DNA from 2 places in the Neisseria sp. P0014.S002 genome. Region 1 is predicted to be linked to the other one. Evidence: predicted binding sites of a transcription regulator. Region 1 holds the regulator's gene; the other holds the start of a gene.
What was found. The regulator FNR, encoded in region 1, switches genes on or off when oxygen is low (the NO sensors DNR and NnrR bind a similar motif). The targets are predictions, from matches to a motif close to TTGATNNNNATCAA.
Positions count from the first base shown of each region.

Region 1 (16,130 bases):
GAGTAGAGCGAATCGTTTTCCTGCAATAAGCCCATTTGGGTCAGGATTTGTTCGGCGTGTTCGTGACCGGCTTCGCTCAGGATAACTTGGTGTGCTTTTTCATCTACCCAGTAATCACCTTCGCCTTCTTCGGTTTCTTGGCGGATAAGGTGGGCAGGAACAGCGTTCATCACGCGGTAGAGCTGGATGTTGTCATCCGCCTGGCCGGAAATAATCAGCGGCGTACGCGCTTCGTCAATCAGAATAGAGTCCACTTCGTCGACAACGGCAAAGTTCAATTCGCGCTGAACTTTGTCGTATTGGTCGGTCACCATATTGTCGCGCAGGTAGTCGAAACCGAATTCGTTGTTTGTACCATAAGTGATGTCGGCACCGTAAGCAGTTTGGCGTTCAAAAGGTTGCAAATCGGCGACGATCACGCCGACGCTCAAGCCTAAGAAATTGTACAACGGCTCCATAATGCCCGCGTCACGGGAGGCGAGGTAGTCGTTGACGGTAACGACGTGTACGCCTTTCCCTGACAATGCATTCAGGTAAACGGCAAGGGTGGCCACTAGAGTTTTACCTTCACCGGTACGCATTTCGGCGATTTTGCCATTGTGCAGGACCATACCGCCGATCAGTTGTACATCGAAGTGGCGCATGCCCAATACACGGCTCGATGCTTCGCGGCAGACGGCAAAGGCTTCGACCAAAATGTCGTCCAAGCTTTGTCCGTCGGCGAGACGTTGTTTGAATTCGGCTGTTTTAGCTTGCAGTTCTGCATCGCTCAATGCCTGCATTTGTTTCTCAAGCGCGTTGATTTTGGCAACGGATTTACGATATTGTTTCAGCAGGCGGTCGTTGCGGCTGCCGAAGATTTTCTTAGCAATGTTTGTCAGCATGAATAATTCCTGCGCCTTGATATAATAGTGGGCGAAATTGGGATTTTAACACAAGCGCTTGTATAACGCGGTAATGCTGTTTGAAATAAAGGCGGTTTTGCTGTATTTCAATTGTAATTGTTTGGTTAATTTACTGAGAGGCCGTCTGAAACTATGGATTTAACACAATTAGGCAAGCGCGATCATTTATTGGCGGGCTTGTTGCAACAATCGCAACAATGGCGGAAATTGGATGCAAAAATCAAAACGGTTTTGCCGGCCAACCTGCATCCGCATTTTCAGACGGCCTGCGTAGAAGACGGAAGATTGGTCTTGCTTGCCGCCAATAATATGGCTGCTTCGCGTTTGAAAATGATCCTGCCTGCCATGTTGTCCAAGTTGCAAACATTACATGCAGGAGTAAGGGAAGTGGTGGTCAGGGTAGTCCCCAAGCCTCCGGTTCAGCTGAAAACCAATAGTTTGCGATTGAGCGAGGCAGCTTTAGACAGTTTCGATGAGGCGGCAGCCAAATTGGAAGACAAACATCCCGAATTGGCGGCGGCATTGGCAGAATTGGTACGCAAGCATAGCCGGTAAAATTATGTCGGATGAGATTACAGTTAATAAATGTTAAAACTTATATCGTTCGGCTGATAGCATCTAATACTAAAGAAATACGACCTAAAAAGTATCCGTTTTCTTTTAGGTAAACTGATGTAAACTTGGCTTGAAACTTTGATTTCGTGTGAAGTTTGTAGCAAAATAACGCCTGAATTTCACATCACGCTATGCGGATAAATTTTAGTTTGGCGTTTGCTTTTATTAATATATTCGTGTAGTGCTGTTAATAGAACTTAACAAGACTCTCATCATTAGGAGATACATCAATGAAAGCTTATCTGGCTCTGATTTCCGCTGCCGTTATCGGCTTGGCTGCATGCTCTCAAGAAGCTGCAAAACCTGCTGAAGCCCCTGCTGCTTCTGCCGCTTCCGAAGCTGCCCCTGCAGAAACTACTGCACCTGCTGATGCAGCCCCTGCTTCTGAAGCCGCTCCGACCGACGCTGCCGCCGCTCCTGCTGCCGGCAACTGCGCGACTACTGTTGAGGCCAACGACGCTATGCAGTTCAACACTAAAGAAATCCAAGTAAGCAAAGCTTGTAAAGAATTCACCATCACCCTGAAACACACCGGTACCCAACCTAAAACCAGCATGGGTCACAACATCGTCATCGGTAAAGCTGAAGACATGGACGGTATTTTCAAAGACGGTGCCGGTGCTGCTGACACTGACTACGTTAAACCTGATGATGCACGCGTTGTTGCCCACACCAAACTGATCGGTGGTGGCGAAGAAGCTTCCCTGACTCTGGATCCTGCTAAATTGGCCGGCGGCGAATATAAATTTGCTTGTACCTTCCCAGGTCACGGCGCTTTGATGAACGGTAAAGTTACTTTGGTTGACTAATCCGCCTAAAGCTCGAAAACAGACAGCCTGCCTTGCGCAGGCTGTTTTGTTATAATCTGGAAACATTAATTTAAGAATAAATCCTATGAATCCGTTTGAAACCAAAAGCGTTACTTTTGCCGAACCCATTGAAATGCTGTACGCCTGCCACGGCAAAGTGCGCCGTTTCTGCAATCAGGTTGCCATGTTGTCGGACTATATTGCCGAAAATGGCTGCAATCAGGTTGTTTTGCAAACCATCCGCCAAATTGCCCAGTATTTCAACGTTGCCGCGCCGTTGCACCATGAAGATGAAGAAGAAAACTTCTTTCCGCTTTTGTTGCAATATGCGCCGCAAGCACAAGAAAGCGTTGACGAGCTGTTGCGCCAACATGTCAGCCTGCATGGCAACTGGGACGGCGTAGCGGCTGAATTTGCCAAGCTTGAAGCGGACAACGCCTATATCCCTGATGCCGAAGCATTCAAACGTTTTGTCGCAGGATATGATGTTCATCTAGCAATTGAAGAGCCTTTGTTTGATATGGGCAAAACCTTTATCCCAAAAGAAAAACTGACCGAAATCGGCGAAATTATGGCCGCACGCCGCCGCAAATAAGGCCGTCTGAAACAATCGTCTCAAGGAATACACTATGCTGACCCCAAAAAGTTGCGATTTGTTCAATATCCCTTTTTTCCAGTTTTCCCAGCTTAAAAAATACCAGCCTGAAAGCATTCCGCAAATCAAGGCAGACTATAAAGAAAACTGGCAGGTATGGCAGCAGCTGATCCAGCAGGTTGCCGCCGAATTGGGTGCGCCGTTTGCGCCGCCGCATATCGAACGCTGGTGTAACGGCTGGCAGGTACGCGCTCATTTCTTTGCGTATTTCAAATACGAACAATATAAAAATTCTGCAGCGATTTTGTCGATTTTGTTGAATCGCCGCCGTTTGAGCGTCAGCTTGGACTGGCATTGCTATAAAGCCGATGTTTCCCCCATTGCGCTGCCTGATTACAACCGCTGGCTGGATAATTTTGATACTGAAAAATACGCCTCATTCGATATGTGGCACGGTGCGGAAAGCGAATATGACGATTATCGTACCGTTGCCCAACAAAGCGACGGCGATAGAAAGCTTCGAGACGACAAAGATTTTTTCTGCATCGGGAAACACATCGAACGCGATGATTTAGGCAAGCAGGATGTCGTGAAATGGATAGTGGAAACAGTGGAAGAATTACTGCCGCTTTATGAAGCTTGTCATGGAAAATAACTCAGGACGTAGAAAGACAAATTGCCCATAATAAACTCAAGGCCGTCTGAAAATCACATTCAGAACGTTTCAGACGGCCTGTTTCTCAAAGTGAACAAATATGACCGAAACTCAATCCCTAGAGCTTGCCAAAGAGCTGATTTCCCGCCCATCCGTTACGCCGGATGACCAAAACTGCCAACAACTGCTGGCCGAACGCCTGCAAAAAATCGGTTTTGCCGTAGAAGAGCTTCATTTTGGTGACACCAAAAATGTTTGGTTCCGCCGCGGTACGCAGGCTCCGGTGTTCTGCTTTGCCGGACATACCGACGTCGTGCCGACAGGCCCTGTTGAAAAATGGGATTCGCATCCGTTTGAACCGACCGAGCGTGAAGGCCGTCTGTATGGTCGCGGCGCGGCGGATATGAAAACCAGCATTGCCTGTTTTGTTACCGCCTGCGAGCGTTTCGTTGCCGAAAATCCCGATCATCAGGGCAGCATTGCGCTCCTGATTACTTCGGACGAAGAGGGCGATGCGCTGGACGGCACGACTAAAGTTGTCGATGTGTTGAAAGCGCGCGGAGAGTTGATTGATTACTGTATCGTCGGCGAACCGACTGCCGTGGATAAATTGGGCGATATGTTGAAAAACGGCCGCCGCGGCTCGCTGTCGGGCAACCTGACCGTCAAAGGCAAGCAAGGCCATATTGCCTATCCGCATTTGGCAATCAATCCCGTGCATACTTTTGCCCCGGCCTTGTTAGAGCTGACACAAGAAGTCTGGGACGAGGGCAACGAATACTTTCCCCCGACCAGTTTCCAAATTTCCAATATCAACGGCGGCACAGGCGCGACCAACGTTATTCCGGGCGAGCTGAACGTCAAATTCAATTTCCGTTTCTCTACCGAGTCCACCGAAGAAGGGCTGAAACAACGCGTCCACGCCATTTTGGACAAACACGGCGTGCAATACGATTTGCAATGGTCTTGCTCAGGCCAACCTTTCCTGACTCAGGCCGGAAAACTGACCGATGTGGCGCGCGAAGCCATTGCCGAGATTTGTGGTGTTGAGGCTGAATTGTCCACCACCGGCGGTACTTCGGACGGACGCTTCATCAAAGCCATTGCCAAAGAACTCATCGAGTTAGGCCCATCCAACGCGACCATCCACCAAATCAACGAAAACGTACGTTTGGAAGATATTCCGAAGCTGTCGGCAGTGTATGAAGGTATGTTGAAACGCCTGTTGAAGTGAAAAGGCCGTCTGAAAAAGTAGGATATTAGCCTGATAAAATGGTGTATATTTTTCTTAAGTAATACTGCGATAACAATTAGTTGATAAGGAGAAAAATTGAAGTACGATAATTTTTTCTTTCCTGCAGATGATCTGGCTACTAGTTGCCGTTTTTATCAAGATGTACTGGATTTGCCCGTTAAATTCGACTTTTCCGAAAGCGGTATGGTTGCTTTTCGGGTGGGCGAAGAAGAAGCTGCCATCATTCTTAAAGAGCGGAAAAAATTTCCCAATATGACGCCTGCCGTGTGGATTGAAGTGGATGATGTGCGGGCGAAGTATGCGGCGTTACAGGGTAGAAATATCCGTTTTCTAAGTGAACCTTTCCGTATTCGTACCGGATGGGCTGTAGAATTTTTTGATCCGTCGGGTAATCGTTTGGGGTTTGTTGATTATCGGGAGTAAATGCAGATGATTACTCTGCCTTCTTTAAATGCGCTTCCATCAAAGTGGAATGAAATCCGAGAGCAGTTGGAAACCGACTTTTCTACCGACCTCGAAGCCCTACTGCACGAGCGGTTGACGGAACACGAAGCCAAGCAGCTTGAGCAGGATTTTATTGATTGTATCGGTTGTACGCCTGAAGAATATGTCCATATCCGCCGAGCTGTCCGACTGTTGGAAACGCGTTATCCGGATAGCCCGCACGAACTGACTACCGCCGCGGTTGCCACGCCGTTGGGCGAGATGTTGGCGGTGTTCGGCAGCAAGGGTTTGTGTCTGCTGGAATTTGTCGGGCAGAAACATATGGAACAAGAAATCATGGCTGTCCAAAAAGCTTTGCGCGGGCAGTTTATTTTCCAAGAAAATGAGCAAACGCAACTTTTATGCCAAGAATTGGATTTATACTTTCAAGGCCGTCTGAAAGTTTTTGCGACACCTTTGGAAACGATAGGTACAGCTTTTCAGCAGCAGGTGTGGAATGCGCTGCTGACTATTCCTTACGGCGAAACGCGCAGCTACAAGGAGCAGGCGCAGCAGTTGGGTAATCCTAAAGCCATTCGCGCCGTTGCCGCTGCAAACGGACAGAATAAGGTGTCTATCTTGATTCCCTGCCACCGCGTTATCGGTAGCGACGGCAAGCTGACCGGCTACGCAGGCGGTTTGAACCGCAAACAATCGTTGCTTGCCTTGGAACGAGGCGAGGTTCAGACGGCCTTGTTTTGAGTTTTGATAGAGGATAAGGGGCCGTGCTTGCAGGCTTCGCACGTTGAAAAATTGAGTAGCAGAAGGTCGGGGAAGCCCAGAAAAATCTGCATGGAGAAAAATGTTGGGCAATGCCCACGCTAGAAAAAGAGAAATAAGACATGAGCCTGAAAAACCGCCATTTTCTAAAACTTTTGGATTTTACGCCGGAAGAAATTACCACCTATCTCGACCTTGCCGCCGAATTGAAAGCCGCTAAAAAAGCAGGGTGCGAGGTGCAGCGGATGCAGGGGAAAAACATTGCCCTGATTTTCGAGAAAACATCAACCCGCACCCGTTGCGCGTTTGAAGTGGCCGCACGCGACCAAGGGGCAGGGGTAACTTATCTGGAGCCTTCTGCCAGTCAAATCGGGCATAAGGAAAGCATTAAGGATACGGCGCGTGTTTTAGGGCGGATGTTTGACGGTATCGAATATCGTGGTTTTGGACAGGATGTGGTGGAAGAGCTGGCCAAGTATGCAGGCGTGCCTGTGTTCAATGGTTTGACCAACGAGTTCCACCCGACCCAAATGCTCGCCGATGCGCTGACGATGCGCGAGCATAGCAACAAACCTTTGAACCAAATTGCGTTTGCCTATGTAGGCGATGCGCGTTACAACATGGCTAATTCGTTGCTGGTGTTGGCTGCGAAACTGGGTATGGACGTGCGTATCGGTGCGCCGAAAAGTTTGTGGCCGTCTGAAAACATTATCGAGACGGTGCAGGCTGTTGCCAAAGAGACCGGCGGACGGATTTTGTTGACGGAGAATGTGCAGGAAGCCGTAAAAGGCGTAGATTTTATCCATACCGATGTGTGGGTCAGCATGGGCGAGCCTAAAGAAGCTTGGCAGGAACGTATTGATTTGTTGAAAGATTACCGCGTTACGCCTGAGCTGATGGCGGCGGCGGAAAATCCGCAAGTCAAGTTTATGCATTGTCTGCCTGCTTTCCATAATCGCGAAACTAAAGTTGGCGAGTGGATTTATGAGACATTCGGCCTGAATGGTGTGGAAGTAACGGAAGAAGTTTTTGAAAGCGAAGCCAGCATCGTGTTTGATCAGGCAGAAAACCGGATGCACACGATTAAAGCGGTGATGGTGGCGGCATTGGGCGATTGATTGTTACGCTCAACATTACTTACTGCTTTGTTTAATAGAGATTAAATAAGGGCCGTCTGAAAGAAAGACTTTCAGACGGCCTTGTCGTTTGATTGGGGTTTATTGCCAAATCAGGACTTTGGGTTCGGGCGTTACTTGATAGCCTTCTTGACGCAATAGTTCGATTAAGCCTTTTTCGCTGGGTAAATGGGCAATACCGACGGCAAAGAGGGTGCTTTGTTTGGCGGATTGCTTGCGGATTTCAGGCAGCCATGCCAAGTTGCGGCGGATCAGGAGGTCGTTTTTCAGCCAATCGGACATGGCTTTGGCGTATTTGGTATCAACAAGTTTGAGGGTGCGTTGTTCGGTTTCTTCCAAAAGTGGGATGAGTTCTTCAAAGCGGCCGTCTGAATAGGCTTGATGGAGTTTTTTGACATCTTCGGTTTCTTCTTTATTGGTTTTAATACTGGCTTTCAGAAAGTTGAGCATGGTTTCTTCAGGCTGTGCTTTGAAGATCGCGGTAACATCGTCTAAGCTTTCCAATGAACCACGCGGTTTATTGATACCGACTGCCGCGTTAGTCAGCAACATATCTGCACCGGTTTCTGAGCTATACCCTTTGGGAAATGTACTGCCGGCAAAAATGAATGCTGCCCACGGATGGAGTTTGTCGGCCATTTGGGCGATGGGTTGGCTTTCTTCATTTTGCGAATAGATTTCTTGTAAAAGACGGAAATCTGTTTTGCCAAGCTTGCGGCTGAGCGGTTCGGTACTCATGACTTCTTTGAAGTATTTTTGATACATTTTTTTCGTTTCTGGACTGCTCTCCGGTAGTGGGTCAACTTCTGTCGTCAGTTGGTCGGTGGATTGTAATAGTTTGACTGCATCGGAAGACAAGGTTTGATTGGTTCGTCCCATGTGGATGGTGCCGAGCAGGTAGGAATCGGGTTGGCCTTCTTTGCTGATTTTCCAAACATTGCTGGTCAGTTTAGGCTGCTGCCAGTTAAGTTCGGCAGGTTTGCTTTCGGGTGAAGTTGCGGCGGGTTTGCAGGCACCCAAGGCAAGGGCGGTCAATGGCACAAGCAGGCAGGCAAGCAGTTTTTTCATGTTTTTCCTTATTGTGGTGTGCGGTAGGCAAGAGCGATTTAGAAATCGAGCAGGTTTTGAACCGGATGTTCGCCCGTTTCGGATTTTTCCATTTTGCGGTTGCGGATTTTGGCTTTTCTGAGGGACAGAAGGTGCATGACTTGGTGCTTTTGGCTGTCGGTCATCTGGAGCCAGTACAAGCGCTCTTCTCGGCTGCGCAGGCAGCCTTTGCAATAGCCTTTGGCATTGGCTTCGCAGACACCTATACAGGGACTGGGGATGGGGAAAAAATCGGGTTGTTCCATATTTTAAAAGCGTTTGAGATAAGGGACCGGACAAAGTAAAATTGCAGACTGCTTTCGCTTTCGTCTAAACACGACAAGTGTATCCGGTAGGATTCCTACCAATATTCAATTGAGTTGTTCATTTTAAACCCAATTACTGCAATGGTATCGTATCGATTCAAATGGGGGAGCAAAGTGTACGGTAAGGTCTCCAAGATCAATTACGGTATGTTTGGCAGAATCATGTTTTAATACATATCTGGAGTTCCTCTATATTTTGATTTTCAGACGACCTTATGCCCAGCTCCAACTATTTGCACTTTATGACTTAATCAGTTTACGCAAAGACTGATTGTTGTATTTGATATCGGCAATCATTCGGTCGTATTGATGCATTCTACGGAGTGAGCGGGTAATCAGATAGACCGAGAAAATAATCAAACTGATGTTCATCAGGCTGACCAGTGCGAGCAAAGGCCAAACATCAACGGCCTCGTACCATTTTGATGTCGCAATCAGCGCACTGAAAATAGACAAAGGGAGTGCGAAAACGGCAATGCCCGTACGCATGATAGCAAGTGCCGTGCGTTTTTCAGCAAGGAGAAGCTGCACTTGATTGATGCTGAGGATATCGTTTTGCTGTTCGGTAATCATAGGGTGCGCGCCTATACAAATTAACTTTGAATCCTGATAAAGCGGGAAATATGGTTTTATGTTACCCGAAAGTATTGAAAATAAAAACAAAGGTCGTCTGAAAATTTTCAGACGACCTTTTCCATTCCTGTTTACACAGTTTGCGAGTATTTGGCTTTGGTTTCTTTATGGCGCAGATGGTAGTCGAATACCATGGCGATGTTGCGGATCAGGAAACGGCCCTTCGGCGTAACAGTCAGGCTGTGCGGTTTGAGACGAACCAAGCCGAGGGTTTCCAGTTGCTTCATATCTTCCAGTTCGGCTGCAAAATAGCGGCTAAACGGAATACCGAACACGCTTTCGTAAATTTGATAATCAAGTGAGAAACGGCACATTAAATCCTGAATGATGTTGCGGCGCAGAATATCGTCTTGATTGAGCTGGTAGCCGCGCATAATCGGTAGATGTCCGGCATCGAGTGCGGCGTAATAGGCATCGATGTCACGCTCGTTTTGGGAGTAGGTGCTGCCGATTTTGCCGATAGAGGACACGCCGATCGCTACCAAATCGCAGTCGGCATAGGTTGAATAGCCTTGGAAGTTGCGTTGCAGGAAGCCTTCTTTGAGGGCGGTGGAGAGTTCGTCGTCAGGTTTTGCAAAGTGGTCCATACCGATGAAAACATAGCCGCGCTCGGTCAGGGTTTGAACGCAATATTGCAGCATATCGAGTTTTTCTTCGCTGCCGGGTACGACATTGGTGTCGATACGGCGTTGTGGTTTGAAGATATGCGGCAGGTGGGCGTAGTGGTAGAGGGCAAGACGGTCGGGATCAAGGGACAAGACTGTATCGATGGTAGTCTTGATGCTTTCGGTGTTTTGGTGCGGCAGGCCGTAAATCAAATCGACGCTGACCGATTTAAATCCGGCTTCACGCGCGGCATCAATCACTTCTTTGGTTTCTTCGTAGCTTTGGATGCGGTTGACGGCTTCCTGCACTTTAGGGTCAAAGTCTTGAATACCGACACTCATGCGGTTGAAACCGAGTTTGCCCAATTTGAGGACGGTTTCGCGGCTGACTTTGCGCGGGTCGATTTCGATGGAGTATTCGCCGTTGGGAATCAGCTGGAAGTATTTACGGATCATGTCGAAGACGCGTTCGAGTTGGTCGTCGCTCAGGAATGTGGGCGTGCCGCCACCGAAGTGCAGCTGCGCGAGCTGGTGTCTTCCACCCAAATGCGGTGCCAGCAATTCCATTTCTTTTTCCAGATACTGGATATAGGCATCGGCACGGCTTTTGTCTTTGGTAATGATTTTGTTGCAGCCGCAGTAGTAGCAGATGGTATTGCAGAAGGGAATGTGGATGTAGAGCGAAAGGGGTTTGTTGAGCGCGCCCATGTTGCGCAGGCTTAAAGCTTGGATATATTCGGCTTCTTTAAAGCCTTCATGGAAGCGGTCGGCAGTCGGATAGGATGTATAACGGGGACCGCTTGATGGCAAACTGGCAATTAATTCACGATCGAATTCCGGTAATTCGTTGTTTGTGTTGGTGTTATTTGAGATGGGGATGATTTTCATGGTTGGGCTTGTAGTATAAAGTAGGGAAATTAGGGAAAATTTTAGTCAAAATTTCGATAGTTTGGTAGAATGCCTGATAATGATATGCCGACTTTGACTTGGGTCAATAGTTATTCGGCTTAATCAGGGATTTATAGAACTATGCAGATTAAGGGTGCGTTATGGCCACACACAATGCAACACATCAAATGAAAACCTTGTGTTCCACATGTTCTTTACGCGAGCTGTGTTTGCCTGTCGGACTGATGCCTAACGAATTTTCACAATTGGACGCGGTTATTCGTCAAAGCCGCCGTCTGAAAAAAGGTGAATACCTGTTCCGTGCCGGCGAGCCGTTTACCTCTTTGTTTGCCATCCGTGCGGGCTTCTTTAAGACAACAGTCGCCAGCCAAGATGGACGAGACCAGGTAACCGGCTTTTTTATGTCGGGCGAGCTGATCGGTATGGATGGGATTTGTTCCCATATTCACAGCTGTGATGCTGTGGCTTTGGAAGACAGCGAGGTATGCGAGCTTCCGTTTACACACATTGAAGAACTCGGTCAGGATATTCCCAGCCTCCGCTCTCACTTTTTCCGCTTAATGAGTCGTGAAATTGTTCGAGATCAGGGCGTTATGCTGCTTTTGGGCAATATGCGCGCTGAAGAGCGATTGGCAGCATTCTTGCTAAACTTGTCTCAGCGCCTCTATTCACGAGGCTTCGCCGCCAATGATTTTATCTTGAGGATGTCACGTGAGGAAATCGGCAGCTATTTGGGGCTAAAGCTGGAAACAGTCAGCCGCACCTTGTCTAAATTCCATCATGAAGGCTTGATTTCGGTTGAACACAAGCACATCAAAATCTTAGATGCGACAACCTTGAAGAAAATGGTTTCCGGTTGTTCGCACGCTATCTGAATCTTAGGCCGTCTGAAATATTTCAGACGGCCTTTTTAACAAGAATTAAAGAATAATTGTTAAGTTACGAAAGTGATAGTCAGATATTAAATTGAAAAATCTTCAACAACCGGCGTGTACAGAATGCGGTCGACCACTTCTCTGGTCAGTTTCGGTGCAAACATCTGGATAAAGTCATACGCGTAACCACGCAGGTAGGTATCAGTGCGTAAGGCTATCCAAGTGGGCGACGGTTCAAATAAGTGTGCCGCATCAATCAGCTGTAAATCTTGATCGACAACGGGATCGTACGCCATTTTAGCCATCAAACCAACGCCCAAGCCTAAGCGGACATACGTCTTCAATACATCCGTATCGGCAGCCGATAAGGCAACATCAGGTTGCTCAATATGCGCTTTATTAAATGTACGCGCGATACTGCTGCCGGAATTAAAAGCAAATTCGTAAGTGACCAGCGGAAAAGAAGCTAAATCTTCAAGGCTTAAAGGATTGCGGCAGTCCAAAAGAGGGTGGTCGTGCGGAACAATGACGGCATGGTTCCATTCATAGCAGGGCAGTTTGCCCAACTCAGGATGATCGTCAATGCGTTCAGTAATAATTGCCAAATCAGCTTCGCCGCTGCTGACCATTTGCGCAATGGCAGAAGGGCTACCTTGTTTGATGGTCAAATTGACTTTAGGGTAGTTTTTGACAAATTCCGCAACGATTTTGGGCAAAGCATAGCGCGCCTGGGTATGCGTTGTCGCGATGGTCAGGGAGCCGCTGTCATGATCGGTAAACTCGCTGCCGATATTTTTAATGTTTTGTACATCACGCAAAATCCGTTCCGAAATCTCTAATACGGCTTTGCCCGGTTGCGAAACGGAAACCACACGTTTGCCGCTGCGGATAAAAATTTGGATACCCAATTCTTCTTCAAGCAGGCGGATTTGTTTGGAAATGCCGGGCTGGGATGTGAAAAGCGCATCAGCGGCTTCGGAGACATTCAGATTGTGTCGGTAAACCTCAAGGGCATAACGTAATTGTTGCAGTTTCATGGTAGCAGTACCGGATACGTTGTTAATGTGGATTTTGTGCGACAAACGGCATGTAATTTAACATATTTTGCCCAGTTTTGCCCCGAGTTTTGAAAATGGTTGTTTTTAATGAAAATATCTTTTAATGATATGAAAACAGGAAATCTGTGAATGAAAGGGGGATGAAGTTTTGTTGTTTTTGTACAACTTTGGGCGGGTGAATTGGCTGATTTTGCCCTAAATTAATGACACAAGATTGATTTTTCGGCATGATTAACTACTAGGAAGCAGGCACTTCATAATTGTTTGAAGGCATCGAGTATTGACAGTTTGCCTTGCGCTTCTTTATAGTGCAACCTGATATATCCGATTTGCCGCTGTTTTGATACTGCGGCCTGTATATTGGTACTTTGCAGCGGTTGCTTTCCTAGTCCGCCGCATAACAATTTGATGAGGGAATAAAATGACCAAACAGCTGAAATTAAGCGCATTGTTCGTTGCCTTGGTTGCCTCTGGCACCGCAATGGCCAGCGAAGCGCATACCAAACACGGTTACACCGTAAGCAGCCAATCTCAAGAAATCGTCCGTAACAACTACGGCGAATGCTGGAAAAACAGCTACTTCGACAAAGCTACCCAAGGCCGTGTTGAATGTGGTGATCGTGAAGCAGTTGCTCCTGTACAACAAGCTCCTGAGTATGTTGATGAAACTGTTTCTCTGTCTACTAAAACTCTGTTCGGCTTCGACAAAGACAACCTGCGTCCTGAAGCTCAAGAAAACCTGGACGCTTTGGCTCAACGCCTGAGCAACGACAGCGTACAAACTGTACGTGTTGAAGGTCACACTGACTTCATGGGTTCTGAAGAATACAACCAAGCTCTGTCTGAGCGTCGTGCTAACGTAGTTGCTAACTACTTGGTAGGTCATGGCGTTGCTTCTAGCAAAATCTCTGCAGTAGGTCTGGGCGAATCTCAAGCTCAAATGACTGCTACTTGTGAAGCTGAAGTTGCTAAACTGGGCAAAAAAGTTTCTAAAGCTAAGAAACGTGCTGCTCTTATCGCTTGTATCGAGCCTGACCGCCGCGTTGATGTTAAAATCCGCAGCGTGGTTACTCGTCAAGTTGCTCCAGGTCAAACTATCGAAGGTCAAGGCGAATTGCCTGCTACTGATGAAGGTTGGATCCCAGCTCCTTACAATGGCGTTCACGGTTACGCTAAACCTTAATCGGTTTTTGAAAAATGCCCTGCATATTGCAGGGCATTTTTTTATGGTTTATATTTGAAGAGTCGGGGAATTCATGATTCAAAATAAAAGGCCGTCTGAAAGACTTATTTTCAGACGGCCTTTTATTAAGACAGATTAGTTTGACTTGGGCCATTTCCATACGCAAACAGCGGCGAGTATTGTACAAATCAAAAAGATGATACTGGATAAGCCGTGCCAAACGCCGAATGTTCCACCTACTAGGGACAGTAACCAGTTATCTAGTCCGTACTTGTGTGCTTCGATAACCGGCGTAACCAAAAGATGGTTGCAGGCTAAGAGTAGCCAAAGTACCAAGATCCACCAAGAAAGTGAGGCCAGTTGCCGTCTGAAAAAAGCATAGGCTGCGCCAAAAATAACTAAGCCACATAGTGCTGTGATGGCAAATAAAATGCCGGCAATTTCTCCCGCCTGCATTTTGGGCAGGAGGCGGAACAGGATAGGGGCGGTAACATAGCCTGCTGTCAACTGCATACCGAGCCACATAGCGGCAGCGGTTTGGGTAATTTTGTACAGTAGATTCATTATGTTTCTCCTGGGAATATTTCATTTTTTCTATTATGATGTTTTTAGGTACAACAAAAGGCCGTCTGAAAATGTTTTCAGACGGCCTTTTGTTTATTTAAATATATTGCACGGCAATGATGTCATATTCACGTACGCCGCCGGGTGCTTGAACTTCTGCAACGTCGCCTTCTTCTTTGCCGATTAGGGCGCGGGCAATGGGGGAGCCAACGTAGATTTTGCGTTCTTTGATGTCTGCCTCATCTTCACCGACGATTTGGTAGGTAACTTGTTCTTCAGTTTCCAAATCTTCCAGTGTCACAGTTGTGCCGAACACGATTTTGCCTTCTGCATGGATTTCGGCAGGGTTGATGATGTGCGCCATAGAGAGTTTGTGTTCCAACTCGGCGATACGGCCTTCGATAAAGCCTTGACGCTCTTTGGCGGCTTCGTATTCTGCGTTTTCAGACAAGTCGCCGTGCGAACGTGCTTCGGCGATGGCTTCGATGACTTCTGGGCGTGCTACGCTTTTAAGGTGTTGAAGTTCTTGTTTCAACAATTCTGCACCACGGACGGTCAAAGGGATTTTTTGCATTGAGTTCTCCATGAAAGCATGATAATGCTTTTAAAATTTTATCCGGCCACGCGCGGTAGCCGGATTGGAAATAAAAATACAAGCCGCCAAAGCTTGGCGGCTTGATGAATAAATAAGTAATGTCTGTATTCTACCAAATTCTGCCGAAACCGCAATGATTAAAACGGATTTTCAGTAAAGTGTTGTTTTCTGTCTATTTTGTTTTTTCAGACGGCCTAAAAACTAAATATTGAAGTATTTCAAAGCTGCATTGGAAAAACGGTTTCTTAAATGAATGTTTTTGATTAAAATACCTGTTGCTAATTCGTAGTAATTAGTCTGCTTTAACTATATGAAGAGAAAATATGGAAACAAAACCAACTTCCCAAAATGAACAACGGGCTAACCGCCGTTATTTGACTGTTTGGCGATGGCATTTTTATGCCGGACTTTTGGTTGCGCCGTTTTTAACCCTGCTGGCTGTTACAGGGTTGGGAATGCTGCTATTCGCCAATATTACCGGTAAAGAAGGCGAACGCATACATATTACGCCGCAGGCAGTGGTGCAGCCTTTGTCGGCTCAGGCTGAGGCCGCCAGACAGTTTGTGAATCCGGAAACTGCTTCTGTAGTGCAGTATATTGCGCCACGCGCAGATGATATGGTTGCCGTATTCCGTGTGAACAATGACGATAAAGCCACTATGGTTGCCGTTGATCCCTATACGGCAAAAGTTGTGAATACGATGCCGCGCGGTCAAGGCTGGTATCACACGATGGACGAAATCCACGGCGATATGATGATCGGCCCGGTGGGCGACTATCTGCTGGAAACTGCCGCGTCGCTGACCATCCTGATGATAATCACGGGGATTTATTTGTGGTGGGCGAAACAGCGCAGCCTGAAATCCATGCTTGTGCCGAAAGCAGGCAAAGGACGCACATGGTGGCGTAGCATGCACGGAGCATTTGGTTCTTGGGTTTCTTTGATTTTGTTGCTGTTCTGTCTGTCAGGTATTGCTTGGGCGGGAATTTGGGGCGGTAAAGTGGTTCAGGCGTGGAGTCAATTTCCTGCGGGTAAATGGGGTGTGGAGCCTAATCCGGTATCTTCCGTGCCAACCCATGGTGATGTGCTGAATGACGGTAAATCTAAAGAAGTGCCATGGAT
Region 1 is NZ_JBQCVO010000003.1:63,500-79,629, reverse strand. Features, by position in the region: gene secA (preprotein translocase subunit SecA) at 1-884, opposite strand, end outside; gene ACTHSX_RS04810 (DciA family protein) at 1,038-1,460, shown strand; gene azu (azurin) at 1,751-2,329, shown strand; gene ACTHSX_RS04800 (hemerythrin domain-containing protein) at 2,415-2,924, shown strand; gene ACTHSX_RS04795 (glucose-6-phosphate 1-dehydrogenase family protein) at 2,959-3,579, shown strand; gene dapE (succinyl-diaminopimelate desuccinylase) at 3,680-4,813, shown strand; gene ACTHSX_RS04785 (VOC family protein) at 4,910-5,257, shown strand; gene ACTHSX_RS04780 (methylated-DNA--[protein]-cysteine S-methyltransferase) at 5,264-6,019, shown strand; gene argF (ornithine carbamoyltransferase) at 6,160-7,155, shown strand; gene ACTHSX_RS04770 (TraB/GumN family protein) at 7,255-8,241, opposite strand; gene ACTHSX_RS04765 (DUF1289 domain-containing protein) at 8,280-8,525, opposite strand; gene ACTHSX_RS04760 (hypothetical protein) at 8,826-9,158, opposite strand; gene hemN (oxygen-independent coproporphyrinogen III oxidase) at 9,290-10,711, opposite strand; gene fnr (fumarate/nitrate reduction transcriptional regulator Fnr) at 10,873-11,607, shown strand; gene ACTHSX_RS04745 (CysB family HTH-type transcriptional regulator) at 11,694-12,644, opposite strand; gene ACTHSX_RS04740 (OmpA family protein) at 13,087-13,848, shown strand; gene ACTHSX_RS04735 (DUF4149 domain-containing protein) at 13,984-14,412, opposite strand; gene greA (transcription elongation factor GreA) at 14,510-14,986, opposite strand; gene ACTHSX_RS04725 (PepSY-associated TM helix domain-containing protein) at 15,331-16,130, shown strand, end outside.

Region 2 (16,130 bases), on a different contig from region 1:
TCTTCCCTGCGCATGAAAGACGATGCGATTATCGTCCTCGACCCTGTCAACCGCAACGTCATCGACAACGGCCTCAAAAACGGCGTGAAAAACTACATCGGCGGCAACTGTACCGTTTCCCTGATGTTGATGGCTTTGGGCGGTTTGTTCCAAAACGATTTGGTTGAATGGGCAACCAGCATGACCTACCAAGCCGCTTCCGGCGCGGGTGCGAAAAACATGCGCGAACTCATCAGCGGCATGGGCGCGATTCACGCCAAAGTGGCAGACGAGCTTGCCGATCCTTCCAGCGCGATTCTCGACATCGACCGCAAAGTGTCCGATTTCCTGCGCAGCGAAGACTATCCGAAAGCCAACTTCGGTGTACCACTCGCCGGCAGCCTGATTCCGTGGATTGACGTGGATCTGGGCAACGGCCAGTCCAAAGAAGAATGGAAGGGCGGCGTAGAAACCAATAAAATCCTCGGCCGCAGCGACAATCCGACCGTAATCGACGGCTTGTGCGTGCGCATCGGCTCTATGCGCTGCCACAGCCAAGCCCTCACCCTGAAGCTGAAAAAAGACCTGCCTGTTTCTGAAATCGAAGCCATCTTGGCAGGTGCAAACGACTGGGTGAAAGTCATCCCTAACGAAAAAGAAGCCAGCATCCACGAGCTGACTCCTGCCAAAGTTACCGGCACGCTGTCTGTTCCTGTCGGACGCATCCGCAAACTGGGCATGGGCGGCGAATACATCAGCGCGTTCACTGTCGGCGACCAACTCTTGTGGGGCGCTGCCGAACCGTTGCGCCGCGTATTGCGCATTATCTTGGGCAGCCTGTAATTTAGGTTGGCATGAAAAAAGCAACGGTTTGGGCCGTTGCTTTTTTTGTCACAACAAGGCCGTCTGAACCTTTCAGACGGCCTTTTTCCTATTCTTTCTTACCAGCCAAACCAATTTCTTTGGTGGAATCGCCAACTTTAATTTGCGCCTTACCGGCAATTTCTTCAGCCTGCGGGCCGAAGAGTTTCAAATCGTAACGGCCGTTTTCGATACCGTTCAAACTGGTTTTACCGCTGATGGCGGCTTTGCCATTGTTATTGGCAATACCTGCGGCAAGCAGGTCGACATTATTGTGGGAAGCCATGCTGCTGATTTTGCCGTAACCTTGTTTTTTATCGAAATCGACGGTGTATTTCAGACGGCCGCTGCGGTCGTCGCCGTTAAACGCGATACCTGAATACTGATAGCTGCCTTGTTTGGGCAAATTGCGGTAAGCGGTTTCATCACCTTGGACTTCGCCGACGGTGAATGTGTATGTATCGAGGTTTTGCAGCTTGCCTGCGTCATCGGCTTTTTGTTTGGCGTAACGCGTGGCAACAGTGGAATAATTTTGTTTATACACTTGGAAGTCGCCCGTTTCCAAAGTGATGACTTGGCCGTTTACCTTGATTTTTTGGGCGTAGTCGTAAGAGGATACTTTATCGGTTTTCAAAAAGCCGGTATCAAGTTTTCCGCCTTTTTGCAAGGTTTGCGTTTTACCGTTGGCCGTCAGCTCCAACGTACCGTTTTCAGGGACGGATTCGTTCAATTCAACGGACAGCACGCCTTTCGGATGCGGATTGAGCGGCTCGGTCACGGCATTCGACAAGCCGCTTGTTGCGCCGCCGCAGGCAGCCAGCATCAAAGACAGGGAAGCAGTCAAAGCAGAAATACGGAGGGTTCTCATCATTTTTTCCTTTCCTTTTTTATTTGATATGATATTTATCATATACCTAAAAAAATGAACAATAAATGATTTTTGTCAAAATTAATTATTTTGAATATTGATTTTATAAATATTGAAACATTTTTAAAATATCGGGCATTCAGTCCATCCAGCCTCCCTTCCGCTATAATCATTTTATTTTGCAAACGGATTTCATCATGCCGAAAATCACCCTTATCGCCGCCTACGCCGCCCGCCGCTGTATCGGCATCAACAACACCATGCCTTGGCATTTGCCCGAGGATTTTGCCTTTTTCAAATCCTACACCACCGGCAAACCCGTTATTATGGGCCGCAAAACATGGGAGTCGCTGCCGCGCAAGCCGCTGCCCGGCCGTCAAAATATCGTCATTACCCGCCAAGATTATCAGGCCGAAGGCGCGCAAACGACGGCCTCTTTGGAAGATGCGCTGGCTTTGTGTCAAGGGGCTGAAGAAGTCATCATCATGGGCGGCGCGCAAATTTATGCACAAGCTTTGCCGATTGCCACGGATTTGCGTTTGACCGAAGTCGGTTTGGATGTGGACGGTGATGCGTTTTTTCCTGAGTTTTCCACAGAAACATGGAAAGAAGCCTCTCGGGAAAACCATGTTTCCGCCAAAGGCATCGAATACGCGTTTGTACATTATGTGAAGGCATAATCCGACAACGCAAAGGCCGTCTGAAACCCTGTTTTTCAGGTTTCAGACGGCCTTTTATTTCGTTTGTTTACGGCATTCCGTTTAAGCCGTTTTGTTTTTCAAAGGCAGCTTGATATGCGGTTTGGCCGGCTTGGGCGCTTCTTTCAGTCCAAGTTCGATTTGCTGCTCTTCGCTCAACAAATTGCTCCAGTCGCCTTTTTTATACCAGTCGCGGCCGTCCAACTCTATGGGATGTTGGATGCGCTCGCAACCGTTGCCGCATTGCAAATCGTCTTCTTTGCAGTATTTGTCGCAACCCCAGCAGATACGCTCGGGATTTTTCGGGAAAATGGGAAATTTCTTGGCCATGGTGTTCTTCTTTTGTTTGTGTGCGGTATGGGCAGAATTATAAGTGATTTGAATGGGGCTGGCGGCGGGTTTATCGTGTTTTACGCTGATTTTTTAAGATGTGTTAACCTTTCAGACGGCCTATACTGTAAAAATAATCCCTACGCGGTACAACAAGAGGACCTGATATGAACATATGCCGTCTGAAGCCTGAATTTGTCGAGCCTTTATCCCTCGCGCTGTTTGAAGAATGGCACGATTTTGCGCCGTGGTCGTCTCTAGACAAAATCCGTGCGTATTACGCGCAGTGCCTCAATGGGGATGATTTGCCGCTGGCGTTTGCGGCTGTGGATAACGAAGGGCGGCTGATGGGTTCGGCGGCATTGAAACGGTTTGATATGGCGTGTTTTCCTGAATACGAATATTGGCTGGGCGATGTGTTCGTTTTGCCGCAATTTCGCGGTTTGGGCGTAGGCAGGCAGCTGGTTTCGTTTTGTCTGGATAAAGCATGCGAACTGGGTTTGCCGCATCTGTTTCTCTATACGCCGGATGTACAGGCCGTGTATGAAAAGTTCGGCTGGAAAGAAATTACGCAGACTTGGCACAACGGGGAAACCGTATCCGTCATGAAATTGGATTTATAGCTTGAAATAAATAAAAGGCCGTCTGAACATTTGGTTTCAGACGGCCTTTGTTTTTTAAATTATCCACAACTACCCTATCCGTTTAAACGGCGGCAGACAGGCCAATAATTGTTGGCCGTAGCGTTGCGTTTTGACGCGGTTGTCAAGGATGGTCACGCGGCCGTAATCCTGTTCGGTACGGATAAGGCGGCCGACGGCTTGGATCAGTTTGATGCTGGCTTCGGGAACGGTGATTTCGATAAAAGGATTGCCGCCACGTTGTTCAATCCAACGGTTTTGGGTTTTCTCGATAGGATTGTCCGGCATGGCAAACGGCAGCTTGGCAATAATGACTTGCACGCAGGCCGTGCCGGGCAGGTCGAGGCCTTCGGCAAAACTGTCGAGGCCGAAAATAATGCTGGCTTTGCCTTCGGCAATGGCTTGATGGTGCCTTTGCAACAGGACAGTCTTGGGCAACTCGCCTTGTACAAGCAGAAGCGGCAAGTATTCGTCAGGCAGTCGTAAGGCGACATCCTGCATTTGCTTGCGCGAGGAAAACAACACCAGCGTACCGATGGCTTCAACCGGCGAAACCAGCTTCGGCAACCATTCGACAATGGCGGTCGTGTGCGCATCAGGGTCTTTGGGGCTGGCGTGTACGGGCGGAATATACAGCTCGCCTTGCGTATCGAAATTAAACGGGCTTTCCAATGCAAGCGTGGTGGTTTCGGGCAGCCACAGCAGGCCGGTTTGGCGCAAAATCAGGTTGAAGCTGCCGAGCGATTGCAGGGTGGCCGAAGTCAACACCGCGCCTGCCGCACGCCGCCACAAGCTGTTAGCAAGGTGGGATGCGCTGCTGATGGGGCTGGCGTTGAAAATATAGTCGTTTTTGTCGTCGGCACGGCGAGTTATCCATTTCGCCAACGGCTCTTCGCCTTCAATGGGAACAATGGAGAGTAAATCCCAAACCGCGCTGATTTGTTCGATACGGGCAATAAAAAGGCCGAACTCGCTGGTCAGGCGGTCGAGGAGCGCGCCGTCCTGTTCTTTTTCGCGGCGCGCGGCAGAAAGCGCATCGTTCAAGCCGACAACGTGCTTGAGCAGGCTGCGCGCAGCAATGGCTGTATTGGAAACTGTGGTTTCCAGGCCTTCGGGGATTTTGCCGTCTTCCCACAACCAAGTCGGTTCGTTGTGTTTCCGCTTGTCATTTTCAGACGACCCCAGACTTAAAGACGGCTCTTCCGCCAAATGGAACTGCCATTCGTGCAAACTGTCGAGCAAAGATGTGGCAGCTTCGTCGGCAAGGTTGGCAAGTTCGGCTTTATCGGTAAGCGCGGCAATTTTGCCGGTCAGCTGCGGCAGTTTTTCCAGCGTCCAAACGGCAATATTCCATGAATGTTCGGCGGCAAAGCGGCTGAGGGCTTTTTTGGGCAGGTGGTGCGCTTCGTCTATGCAATAGAAACTGTTTTCGGGCGCAGGCAGAATCACGCCGCCGCCCATGCTGATGTCGGCAAGCAGAAGATCGTGGTTGGCAACGACGACATCGACGGTTTCCAAGACATCGCGCGCCAGGTAAAACGGACATTCCGCACGGTTGGGACAGGCGGATTTCAGGCAGCCGTGGCGGTCGTTGGTCACTTTGAGCCAAATCGCGTCATCGATTTTTTCCGGCCAAGCGTCGCGGTCGCCATTAAAACGGCGGGCGGAAAATTCATCGGCAATGTCGCGCAGCAGGTTCAATTCTTCCGGCTTGGGTTTGCTGTCCCACAACACTTCCGGCGCTTCAAAACCAAGCAGGTTTTGCTGGGCGTTGTTTTGCGTCAGTTGATAGAGTTTGTACGGACAAAGATAACGGCCGCGCCCTTTGGCAAGCGCAAAGGTCAGCTCCAAACCGCTTTTTTCGACCAGAAACGGCAAATCGCGGTCAACCAACTGCTCCTGCAAAGCCACCGTCGCACTGCTGACGATCAACCGTTTGCCGCGCGTTTGCGCCATGATGCCGCCGGCCAAAAGATAGGCCAACGATTTACCCACGCCGGTTGGCCCTTCAATTACGGCAATGCTCTCGCCCTCGCGTTTAGGCGCTTCTTCGCCTTCTTCACGCGTCAACGTCCGCGAAAAAGCGTTGGCAATCGCCGCAATCATTTCCCGCTGCGAAGCGCGCGGACGGAAACCGGGCAGGTTTTTGCCGACGTTTTGGTAATGGTCGCGGATGGCGTTTTTTTCTAAATCGGTGAGCATTGAGGCCGTCTGAATGGGTTTGCAAGAATAGCGTATTTTAGCATTTTTACCTTCATGAAGCCTTCGTAAAGTCTTACTCTATTTTAGGGTTTGGCATTTTTATGGCGATAGACAAACCGCAAAGGCATAATCGGTTTTAATTAAGCAAAAGGCCGTCTGAAACTTTAGCCGCACTGATGCAGAGGCACCCACAATTTTTGCTTTTCGGATTTGTTTTTCTCGTAGCGGTTCCACGCTTTTTCATGAAAATAAAAGACGACGGTATTGACGATGGGTTCGACCAAAGCGACCGCGCTGGAAACGCCGATACTGCCGGTCAAAATATAGGCGACACTAAATGCGACGCTGAAATGCAAAATAGCAAATGTAATGGTTTTAATCATGCTGTTTTCCTGATACATTGATGTTTTAATCGTTACATAATAATGATTATCAACTAACGCGTATATTTTAAATCCTTTATCCTAATTTAGATTTTATAAATCGATATTTTATTTTTGATAGGAATTTTATGAACCCGCTCCATATTGTCGTCCTCGACCGCGATACCCTCGTCAACCGCCCGTTTGACTTTGATTTTCCACATACATTGAGCAGCTACGGCACAACCGAAGCACACGAAACGCTGGAGCGTATCCGCGGCGCGGACATTGTAATTACCAACAAAGTCGTGATTTCCGCCCAAGCATTTGCCGAAAATCCACAACTCAAGCTGATTGCCGTTACGGCGACAGGCGTCAACAATGTGGACGTTGAAGCTGCCAAACAAAACGGCACGGCAGTATGCAATATCCGCGCTTACGGCAATGAATCCGTGGCGGAACACGCGTTTATGATGATGATTACCCTGATGCGCAACCTGCCTACCTACCAGCGCGACGTTGCGGCAGGCTTGTGGGAAAACTCGCCGTTTTTCTGCCATCTCGGCGCACCGATGCGCGATTTAAACGGCAAAACGCTGGCGATTTTCGGTCAAGGCAATATCGGTAAAACGCTGGCAACTTATGCTCAGGCTTTCAAAATGAATGTCGTGTTCGCCGAACATAAAAATGCCCAAAGCGTCCGCGACGGCTATATTTCCTTTGAGGAAGCCATCCGCTCCGCCGATGTCGTGTCGCTTAATTGCCCACTCACGCCACAAACGACCAATATGATAGGCGAAGCCGAATTGCAGCAAATGAAACCCGGCGCCATCCTCATCAACTGCGGGCGCGGCGGCTTGGTTGATGAAGCCGCTTTGGTTGCGGCGTTGAAATACGGCCAAATCGGCGGGGCAGGTTTTGACGTGTTGACACAAGAGCCGCCACGCGACGGCAATCCTCTGCTGAAAGCCCGACTGCCCAACCTCATCGTCACACCACACATTGCATGGGCAAGCCAAGAGGCCGCCAACCGTCTGTTTGACATCCTTTTGGACAACATCAACCGCTTCGTGGCCGGCAATCCGCAAAATCTGGTTTAATCTATGGAAAACCTGTTGATAAGGTTGTGAACAATTTTAAAGGCCGTCTGAAATATTCAGACGGCCTTTATTAATCTTTATTTATTTCATAAAGTTATCTATTAAATGCTTTCAATCGTTTCATTCTTCATTGTGGATAACCCTATAAAAAGGCCGTCTGAAATACTCAGACGGCCTTTTGTTTGCCCAGGCAAATTAAATATCGTATGTGGTTGAAGCGGTATCACCGCCCTTGCCTGTCCAGTTGGTATGGAAGAACTCGCCGCGCGGTTTGTCGGTACGCTCGTAAGTGTGCGCGCCGAAGTAGTCGCGTTGCGCTTGCAGCAGGTTGGCCGGCAGACGCTCGGAAGTGTAGCCGTCAAGGAAGGTAATGGCGGAAGCCATGCAAGGCATTGGAATACCGCACTCAATCGCTTTGGCAACTACTTTACGCCATGCAGGCAGACAGGTTTCCAACACGCCTTTGAAATAAGGATCGGAACCCAAGAAGACCAAATCAGGATTGGCTTCGTATGCGTCGCGGATGTTGCCCAAGAACGCGCTGCGGATGATACAGCCTTCGCGCCACAAGAGGGCAGTATTGCCGTAATTCAATGCCCAATCGTTATTTTCACTGGCTTCGCGGATCAGCATAAAGCCTTGTGCATAAGAAATGATTTTGGATGCCAACAGGGCTTGGCGCAAAGCATCCACCCATGCGGCTTTGTCGCCTTCAATCGGGGTAATGGTTTTGCCAAATAGGCTGTTTGCTTGGGCGCGTTGGTCTTTAAATGCAGACACGCAACGTGCAAATACGGCTTCGGAAATCAGGGTCAACGGGATACCCAAATCGAGAGCATTGATGCCGGTCCATTTGCCTGTGCCTTTTTGACCTGCGGTATCAAGGATTTTTTCGACCAAAGGTTCGCCGTTTTCATCTCTGTAACCCAAAATCGCGGCGGTAATTTCAACCAAATAAGAATCCAGTTCGGTTTTGTTCCACTCGTTGAAGATTTGGTGCATTTCTTCATAAGACAGGCCCAAACCGTCTTTCATGAATTGGTACGCTTCACAAATCAGCTGCATATCGCCGTATTCGATACCGTTGTGCACCATTTTGACGAAGTGGCCCGCACCATCACGGCCGACCCAGTCGCAGCAAGGCTCGCCTTGAGGCGTTTTGGCGGAGATGGCTTGGAAAATCGGCTTAACGGCAGGCCATGCGGCTTCGTCGCCACCAGGCATGATAGAAGGGCCGTGACGCGCGCCTTCTTCGCCACCGGATACGCCGGCACCGATAAAGCGGATGCCTTTTGCCGCTAGCTCGTGTGTACGGCGGGTGGAATCAGGATAGTTGGCATTGCCGCCGTCAATAATGATGTCGCCTTCGTCCAAAAGCGGAACGAGTTGCTCGATAAAATCGTCAACAACAGAACCAGCGCGTACCATCATCATGATTTTGCGTGGTTTCTCTAATTTATCAACCAGATCTTGCAGTGAATATGCGCCGATAATATTGGTATTTTTGGCTACGCCGTTTAAAAAATCATCTACTTTGCTAGTCGTCCGGTTGTATGCAACAACTTTAAAGCCGTTGTCGTTCATGTTGAGAATCAGGTTTTGCCCCATCACGGCAAGGCCGATTACGCCAATGTCGCCTTTCATTTGGTGAAACTCCGTTATTGATTAAATTTATCAAGCGTAACTCTAGCTGATTTACAACTTTTTAACAATCCTTAACTTTTAAATTTTTTGAAAAGATGCCTTTACGTTTCAGACGGCCTTTGCCTTTGGGAAAACAAACTATAAATTAGATTTTAAATAATAAATAGAGGATGATATTGAGTGCTGCCCAAGCTTGTTGACAAGTTTTATTACAAAACTTTTTCAAATACTTAGCTGATATTTTTTGATGAGGATAAAGTATGGTCGGCCTTGTTTGCAGATGTGGGTAAAATTTTTCTGCTGCTTCATTCTGTGGGTAACTTTTTGCCTGTGCACAATCTTAGCTTGTTTTATACTTTTCCAATTGGAACTGATTGACTAGAGAAATAGTCAAATGGTTTTTTATTTCAAACTATTTTCATATTTCCTTTTATTTAAGCAGGGAAAAGGCCGTCTGAAAATATGTCAATAAGGGTGTGCATATGAAGTTTTCCTTTAGTATTAATTTGTTATCCGTTTTGATTTTGGCCGCTTGTGCGCAACAGTCGGTTCAAAAGCCTCAAGTTGCCCTGCCCTCCGTATCTGTGGACAACCATGCGCCGGAGCAAGGAACAGGGCTGACGGAACAGAAATTAATCCGCGCCAAGCATTATATGGCGGCGTCTGCCAATCCGTTGGCGACTGAGGCAGGATACGAGATTTTGAAACGCGGCGGCAGTGCGATAGATGCGATGATTGCCATGCAGACAACTTTGGGATTGGTTGAGCCGCAGTCTTCCGGTTTGGGCGGCGGCGCGTTTTTGGTGTATTGGGACAATAAGGCGAAAAAGCTGACGACGTTTGATGCCCGAGAAACGGCGCCGAAAGCAGCAACACCAGAGCTTTTTTTGGATGAAAACGGCAAACCGATGGGCTTTATGAAAGCGGTGGTCGGCGGCCGTTCGGTCGGTGTGCCGGGGATTCCGAAGCTGCTGGAAGATGTCCATAAGCGTTACGGCAAATTGCCGTGGGTAAGTTTGTTTGAGAAACCGATTACTTTGGCAGAACAAGGTTTTGCCGTTTCTCCGCGTATGGCGAAATCCATCGAGCAAAATTTGGAACCTTTGCAACGTTATCCGCAAACCGCCGCCTATTTCCTGCCTGATGGCAAGCCTTTGGCTGCGGGAACGGTGTTGAAAAACCCTGAATTTGCGCGTTCCGTACGCCTGTTGGCGGAAAAAGGCAGTGCGCCGTTCTATCAGGGAATGCAGGCGCAGAATATTGTCCGTGCCGTTATCGGTGCTGTGGATAATCCCGGCAAAATCAGTATGGCGGATTTGAAAAACTACCGCGTTATCGAACGTAAGCCGGTTTGTGCGCCGTATCGTGAATATGAAGTTTGCGGCATGGGCGCGCCAAGTTCCGGTGCCATCGCTTTGGGCGAGATTTTGGGCGTATTGCAGAATCAGGATATGAAGGCGTTGGGTGCGGAAAATATCCACAGTTGGCGCTGGATAGGCGATGCGTCGCGGATTGCGTTTGCCGACCGCGATTATTATGTCGGCGATCCTGCGTTTGTGAACGTTCCGACCCGCGCCATGATTTCTCAGGCTTATTTGAAACCGCGTGCCGAAGAAATCTACAAGGCTGACAAGGCGTTGGAAACCATTCAGGCAGGCAAGTTCGGCAAGGCATACGCGCAGGGTATGGCGGTCGAGCTGCCGTCCACCAGCCATTTGGTGGTTGTGGATAAAGACGGCAACGTCGTGTCGATGACGACTTCGATTGAAAACGCGTTCGGCTCGGGGCTGATGGCAAACGGCTATCTGCTCAATAATGAATTGACTGATTTCGCTTTCAATCCTGTCGGCGCGGACGGTAAAACCGTTGCCAACAGCGTGGCGGGCGGCAAGCGGCCGCGTTCTTCGATGGCGCCGACCATCGTGATGAAAGACGGCAAGCCTTATCTAGCGGTCGGTTCGCCCGGCGGCAGCCGCATCATCGGTTTCGTCGCCAAAACGCTGGTGGCGCATATCGACTGGGGCATGGACATTCAGGCGGCAATCTCCCTACCAAATATGCTCAATCGCGGCAGCCAATATGAAATCGAGGAAAAAACCGCAGCGGCGGACAAAGCAGCAGCGTTGGAAAAACTGGGCTACAAAGTCCAAATCCGCGATTTGAATTCCGGCGTACAAGGCATTGTGATCGGCAAAGACGGTTTGCTCGGCGGTGCCGACCCGCGCCGCGAAGGCAAAGTCATGGGCGATTGATTTTATCGGTTTGACATGCAAAGGCCGTCTGAACAGCTAGGTTTCAGACGGCCTTTTAGTTTGGGAAAAAATATGGATAAGATGTGTATAAGAATAATGTTAAATTTTAATATTTTTATTTTTCAATAAGATAAAATGGATGGATATGTGGATAATTACTTGTGGAAAACGACATGATTTAGGCCGTCTGAAAGGTTCAGACGGCCTTTTCATTGGACTGCGTTATCTATTTTCTATCAGGCTGCTGGCAGCTCATGAAAAGAGGTGGGCAAGTCTTCGTCATCGGTAAACTCCACCCATTCGTAAGCGCTTTCATCTGCCAAAACGGCACGCAACAGCGCATTATTGATGGCATGGCCTGATTTGTAACCTTCAAATGCGCCGATAATCGGATGGCCGACAATGTACAAATCGCCAATCGCATCAAGGATTTTGTGGCGGACAAATTCATCGGGATAGCGCAAACCTTCCGGATTCAAAACATCCATGTCGTCAATCACGATGGCGTTGTTCAAATTGCCACCCAGTCCGAGATTGTGGGCACGCATCATTTCCACTTCGTGCATAAAGCCGAAGGTACGGGCGCGGGCAATCTCATCGATATAGGATTTTCCTGCAAAATCAATCTCGAAAGTAGGTGCGCTGCGGTTGAATACAGGATGATCAAATTCGATGGTTAAAGTCACTTTAAAGCCGTCATAAGGCGTAAAGCGTACCCATTTTCCGGTTTCTTTGATTTCAACGGGTTTGAGGATTCTCAAAAAACGTTTTTGGGCTTTTTGATCCACCACGCCTGCATCTTGTAAAAGGTAAATAAACGGCAGGCTGGAGCCGTCCATAATCGGAATTTCAGGCGCGTTCAATTCAATCAAGGCATTATCGATGCCGTAGGCAGACAGAGCCGACATAATGTGTTCAATCGTGCCGATGCGCACACCTTTATCGGTAACGATGGTTGAAGAGAGGCGGGTATCATTGATCAAATAAGGATTCAATTTGATTACTTCGCCCATTTCCCCACTTAAATCAGTACGGCGGAACGAAATACCGCTGTTTTCTTCGGCAGGATGCAAAGTCAGAGCGACCCTTTCGCCCGAATGCAGGCCAACGCCGGTAACGCTTACTGATTTGGCTAAAGTCCGTTGCAGCATAATTGCTTCCTTTTAAAAAGTCTGATGGGCAAATGATACGTTAAAAAGGAAAAAACAAGCTATCATTTTTAATAGTATTTGCCAATATGGATGTTTTGCGGGGGGTGAATTTCAAAATTTTAATTATCCACAATAGTATGTGAAATTGAAGTGGGTAATTTGGGTTTTATCCACAGCTAAATAGGAAAACTAAGATTCTATCCTTTTTTATTCCGGCATTCAGTTGAGGTTGGCCTCAAAGATAAAAAGTAACTATCAAATTGGTTTTAAAGAAAGTTATTCCGTTATCCACAGATAGTTTGGTTCTTCATCAAAATCATCATTTTAAAAATTAAAATATTATGATTTGAAGAAAACACTGAATTATCAACACAAAATCGGCAAAATATGGAAAAATAGAACTAAGTTTATGAAAATCATAAACTTATGAAACTTTTAAGATTGAAAAACGGTTTTTATGAAATAAAATATCAAAATCTAGGACTAATCCGATTTGCCTGATATTTTCCTACAAGCAAGAATTTCATGTTTTCTTTATTTAAATCAAACAACTTAAAAGTAATCATCTGTAATCCTAGAAAGTAATTTTATTTCAGGATACAATGGCCTTACTGAAAAATTTTTCCCATTCCATCTAATAGGAGTAGCAAAATGAGTATTAAAGTAGCGATTAATGGTTTTGGCCGTATCGGTCGTCTGGCATTGCGTCAAATTGAAAAAGCCCAAGGTATCGAAGTCGTTGCTGTTAACGACTTGACTCCTGCCGATATGCTGCTGCACCTCTTTAAATACGACAGTACTCAAGGCCGCTTTGAAGGCTCTGCCGAATTGAAAGATGATGTGATTGTTGTTAACGGCAAAGAAATCAAAGTATTTGCCAATCCTAATCCTGAAGAATTGCCTTGGGGCGAGCTGGGTGTGGACGTTGTCCTCGAATGTACCGGTTTCTTTACCAGTAAAACCAAAGCTGAAGCCCATATCCGTGCCGGTGCGCGCAAAGTTGTGATTTCTGCTCCTGGCGGCAATGATGTAAAAACCGTTGTGTACGGCGTAAACCAAGATATTTTGGACGGCAGCGAAACCGTTATTTCAGCCGCTTCTTGTACGACTAACTGTCTGGCCCCTATGGCTGCGGTATTGCAAAAAGAATTCGGTATTGTTGAAGGCCTGATGACCACCATCCACGCTTATACCGGCGACCAAAACACCCTTGACGCGCCACACCGTAAAGGCGACTTCCGCCGCGCCCGTGCCGCTGCCTTGAATATCGTACCGAACAGCACCGGTGCCGCGAAAGCTATCGGCTTGGTTATTCCTGAGTTGAACGGCAAACTTGATGGCTCTGCCCAACGCGTTCCTGTTGCTACCGGCTCTTTGACCGAACTGGTTTCTGTTCTCGAACGCCCTGTTACCAAAGAAGAAATCAATGCAGCCATGAAAGCTGCCGCCAACGATGCTTTAGGCTACACTGAAGACCAAATCGTTTCTTCCGACGTTATTGGTATCGAGTACGGCTCACTTTTCGATGCAACTCAAACCCGCGTGATGACAGTTGGCGACAAACAATTGGTAAAAACTGTTGCTTGGTACGACAATGAAATGTCTTACACTTGCCAATTGGTTCGTACCTTGGAATTCTTTGCCAGCAAAATCTAAAGGATAACAGGCTGAATTAATCAGTCTGTGGATAATTAAAAGGCCGTCTGAACATTTCAGACGGTCTTTTGTTTGTAGATAAATTTAATTTGCAATCAGATTGTGGATAGTTTAATCACTGTGGCACATTTGTTTTCTATCCTAAACTGCACTTCATAATCCGCAATATTCATTACATAAATCCGTTTGGGAATATCTTGATAGGCAGGGCGAGGATCTTGGGCGATGCTTTGCTCAATGAGGTGTTTTTCTTCTGTGGATAAATGTTCCGCAAGCGTACTTTCTGCCCAGACTACGCTCAATTCTTCAGGTTTGCCGCTGACAAAGCCTGATGATGCGTCAGGTTTGGATTCGACAAACGGGATGTAGGGTTTGATATCCACTACCGGAGTACTGTCCAACAGGTCTGCACCGCTGCAATAGATGCGGACAGGTTTGCTTGTTTCGATGCGTTCGAGTTTCAGTAGGGATAAACCGAGATGATTGGGGCGGTGCGGGCTGCGCGTGGCAAATACGCCCATTTTTTGTTTGCCTCCAAGCCGTGGCGGACGCACCATTTGCGCCCAACCTTCATCCAATACGCCGTGGAAAATAAAATTTATCCACACATAGTCGAAATCTTCTAAGCCCCGAACGCTGTCTGCGGTAAATTCAGGAGTGAGTTCAATGCAAATTTCTGCTGCAGGAACCAAACCGGGTTGGCGGGCAATGCCGAATTTTTGTTTGTAGGGGGAATGAACGGTTGCAATAGGCGTAATCGAATAGGACATAATTTGTGGATAAATATTCTGTGCAAACCGTCATCATATCACAGATGTTTTCCCACATTTTGCGGTAGTAATTTGTTATAATACAAAGCATTTATTCCAAATGTCCGTACATTGGCAATAAATGCTCAATTTGAATAATATAAAATAAAATCAATAGGTTAAATTAATCCATGATTGTTTCTATCGATGTAGATGCACAAAAAACGTTTACGCCTTTGTGTCCGAAAGAATTGCCTGTTGCCGAAGGTCATCTGATTGCGGATGAACTCAATGCCCAAGCTGCATTGGCGGATTTACGCGTGATGACGAAAGATGCGCATCATGCAGTGGCAAAATGGCTTGTGGATAACCCTGTTGATATGTTGAAACCGACGGGTTTACCCGATGCGGATTTGACTTGGGTGTCGCATGCGATGGTTGGAACATATGGCTATGAATTGTTGGATGGCCTGCCTTCAGCCAAAGAATATGATTATTGTGTTTGGAAAGGCGTTGATCCTGAGTTACATCCCTACGGCGCATGTTTTCACGATATTGAAGAAAAGCTAAGCACAGGTTTGATCGAATGGTTGCGCTGTCAAAATGCAGATACAGTCATTGTCGGCGGTTTGGCAACGGATTATTGTGTGAAGACAACGGTTTTACAGTTGCTTAAAGGCGGGGCTTGGAAAGTCATCGTCAATCAGGCAGCTTGTCGTGGCATTGCTCCGGAAACGGTTGAATCTGCATGGCAGGAAATGCGTTCTGCCGGGGCTATTATTTTAGAAAATGCCGAAGAAATAAAAAAATACATTAACAATCAATAAATTATATTTAAAATTCCGTTGTTTCACGTGAAACATTTTTCAAAATATGAAGATTTTACTTGTCCGCTTGTCCAGTATGGGCGATTTAATTCATACGTTGCCCGCAGTTGAAGATTTGGCGCGACAATGTCCTGAGGTAGAACTGCATTGGCTGTGTGAGGCAGGGTTTGCAGATATTGCCTGCTTGCATCCTTTTGTCAAAAAAGTTCATGTAATGAAATGGCGGCAATGGCGCAAACACCTTTTTCAGGCTGAAACGTGGTGTGAAATAGGCCGTCTGAAAACAGATTTACAGGCTGAATCTTTTGATTTTGTTTTAGATAGCCAAGGACTGATTAAAAGCGCATGCTTTGCCAAAATGGCGAAATCCCCTATTTACGGCTTGGATAAACACAGCGCGCGTGAAAGTTTGGCTGCCCTTGCATACAGTAAAACGTTTGCCGTACCGAAAGGCAAAAATGCGGTTTGGCGAAACCGTGAATTATTCGCCCGAGTATTTGGTTATACAATGCCTGAAACGCAGGTATTTGGTTTGTTGGTTCCTGAATCAGGCCGTCTGAAAAATTTGCAATTCCCTTATTACGTTGCTTTGCATGCAACCAGTCGCGACAGTAAATTATGGCCGGTAGAACACTGGCGTGCATTATTGAAAAAGTTGAATGAAGAACAACAATGCAGTGTATATCTGCCGTGGGGAAATGAAACCGAAAAAATGCGTGCCGAACAGATTTCAAGCGATTTACCGTTTGCTTCGGTTTGCGACAAAATGAATTTATTACAGGCTGCATTTTTATTGAAAAACGCAGAGGG
Region 2 is NZ_JBQCVO010000002.1:34,062-50,191, forward strand. Features, by position in the region: gene asd (aspartate-semialdehyde dehydrogenase) at 1-822, shown strand, start outside; gene ACTHSX_RS02435 (factor H-binding protein) at 911-1,708, opposite strand; gene ACTHSX_RS02440 (dihydrofolate reductase) at 1,906-2,388, shown strand; gene ACTHSX_RS02445 (DUF3079 domain-containing protein) at 2,470-2,736, opposite strand; gene ACTHSX_RS02450 (GNAT family N-acetyltransferase) at 2,904-3,359, shown strand; gene dinG (ATP-dependent DNA helicase DinG) at 3,429-5,579, opposite strand; gene ACTHSX_RS02460 (DUF2061 domain-containing protein) at 5,744-5,962, opposite strand; gene ACTHSX_RS02465 (D-2-hydroxyacid dehydrogenase) at 6,091-7,041, shown strand; gene gnd (decarboxylating NADP(+)-dependent phosphogluconate dehydrogenase) at 7,237-8,685, opposite strand; gene ggt (gamma-glutamyltransferase) at 9,168-10,937, shown strand; gene lpxC (UDP-3-O-acyl-N-acetylglucosamine deacetylase) at 11,174-12,088, opposite strand; gene gap (type I glyceraldehyde-3-phosphate dehydrogenase) at 12,740-13,744, shown strand; gene tsaA (tRNA (N6-threonylcarbamoyladenosine(37)-N6)-methyltransferase TrmO) at 13,840-14,514, opposite strand; gene ACTHSX_RS02495 (nicotinamidase) at 14,685-15,320, shown strand; gene waaC (lipopolysaccharide heptosyltransferase I) at 15,367-16,130, shown strand, end outside.
Region 2: gnd (decarboxylating NADP(+)-dependent phosphogluconate dehydrogenase) is a predicted target of FNR. The motif match lies at 8,930-8,943, and genes of this name have one in related genera.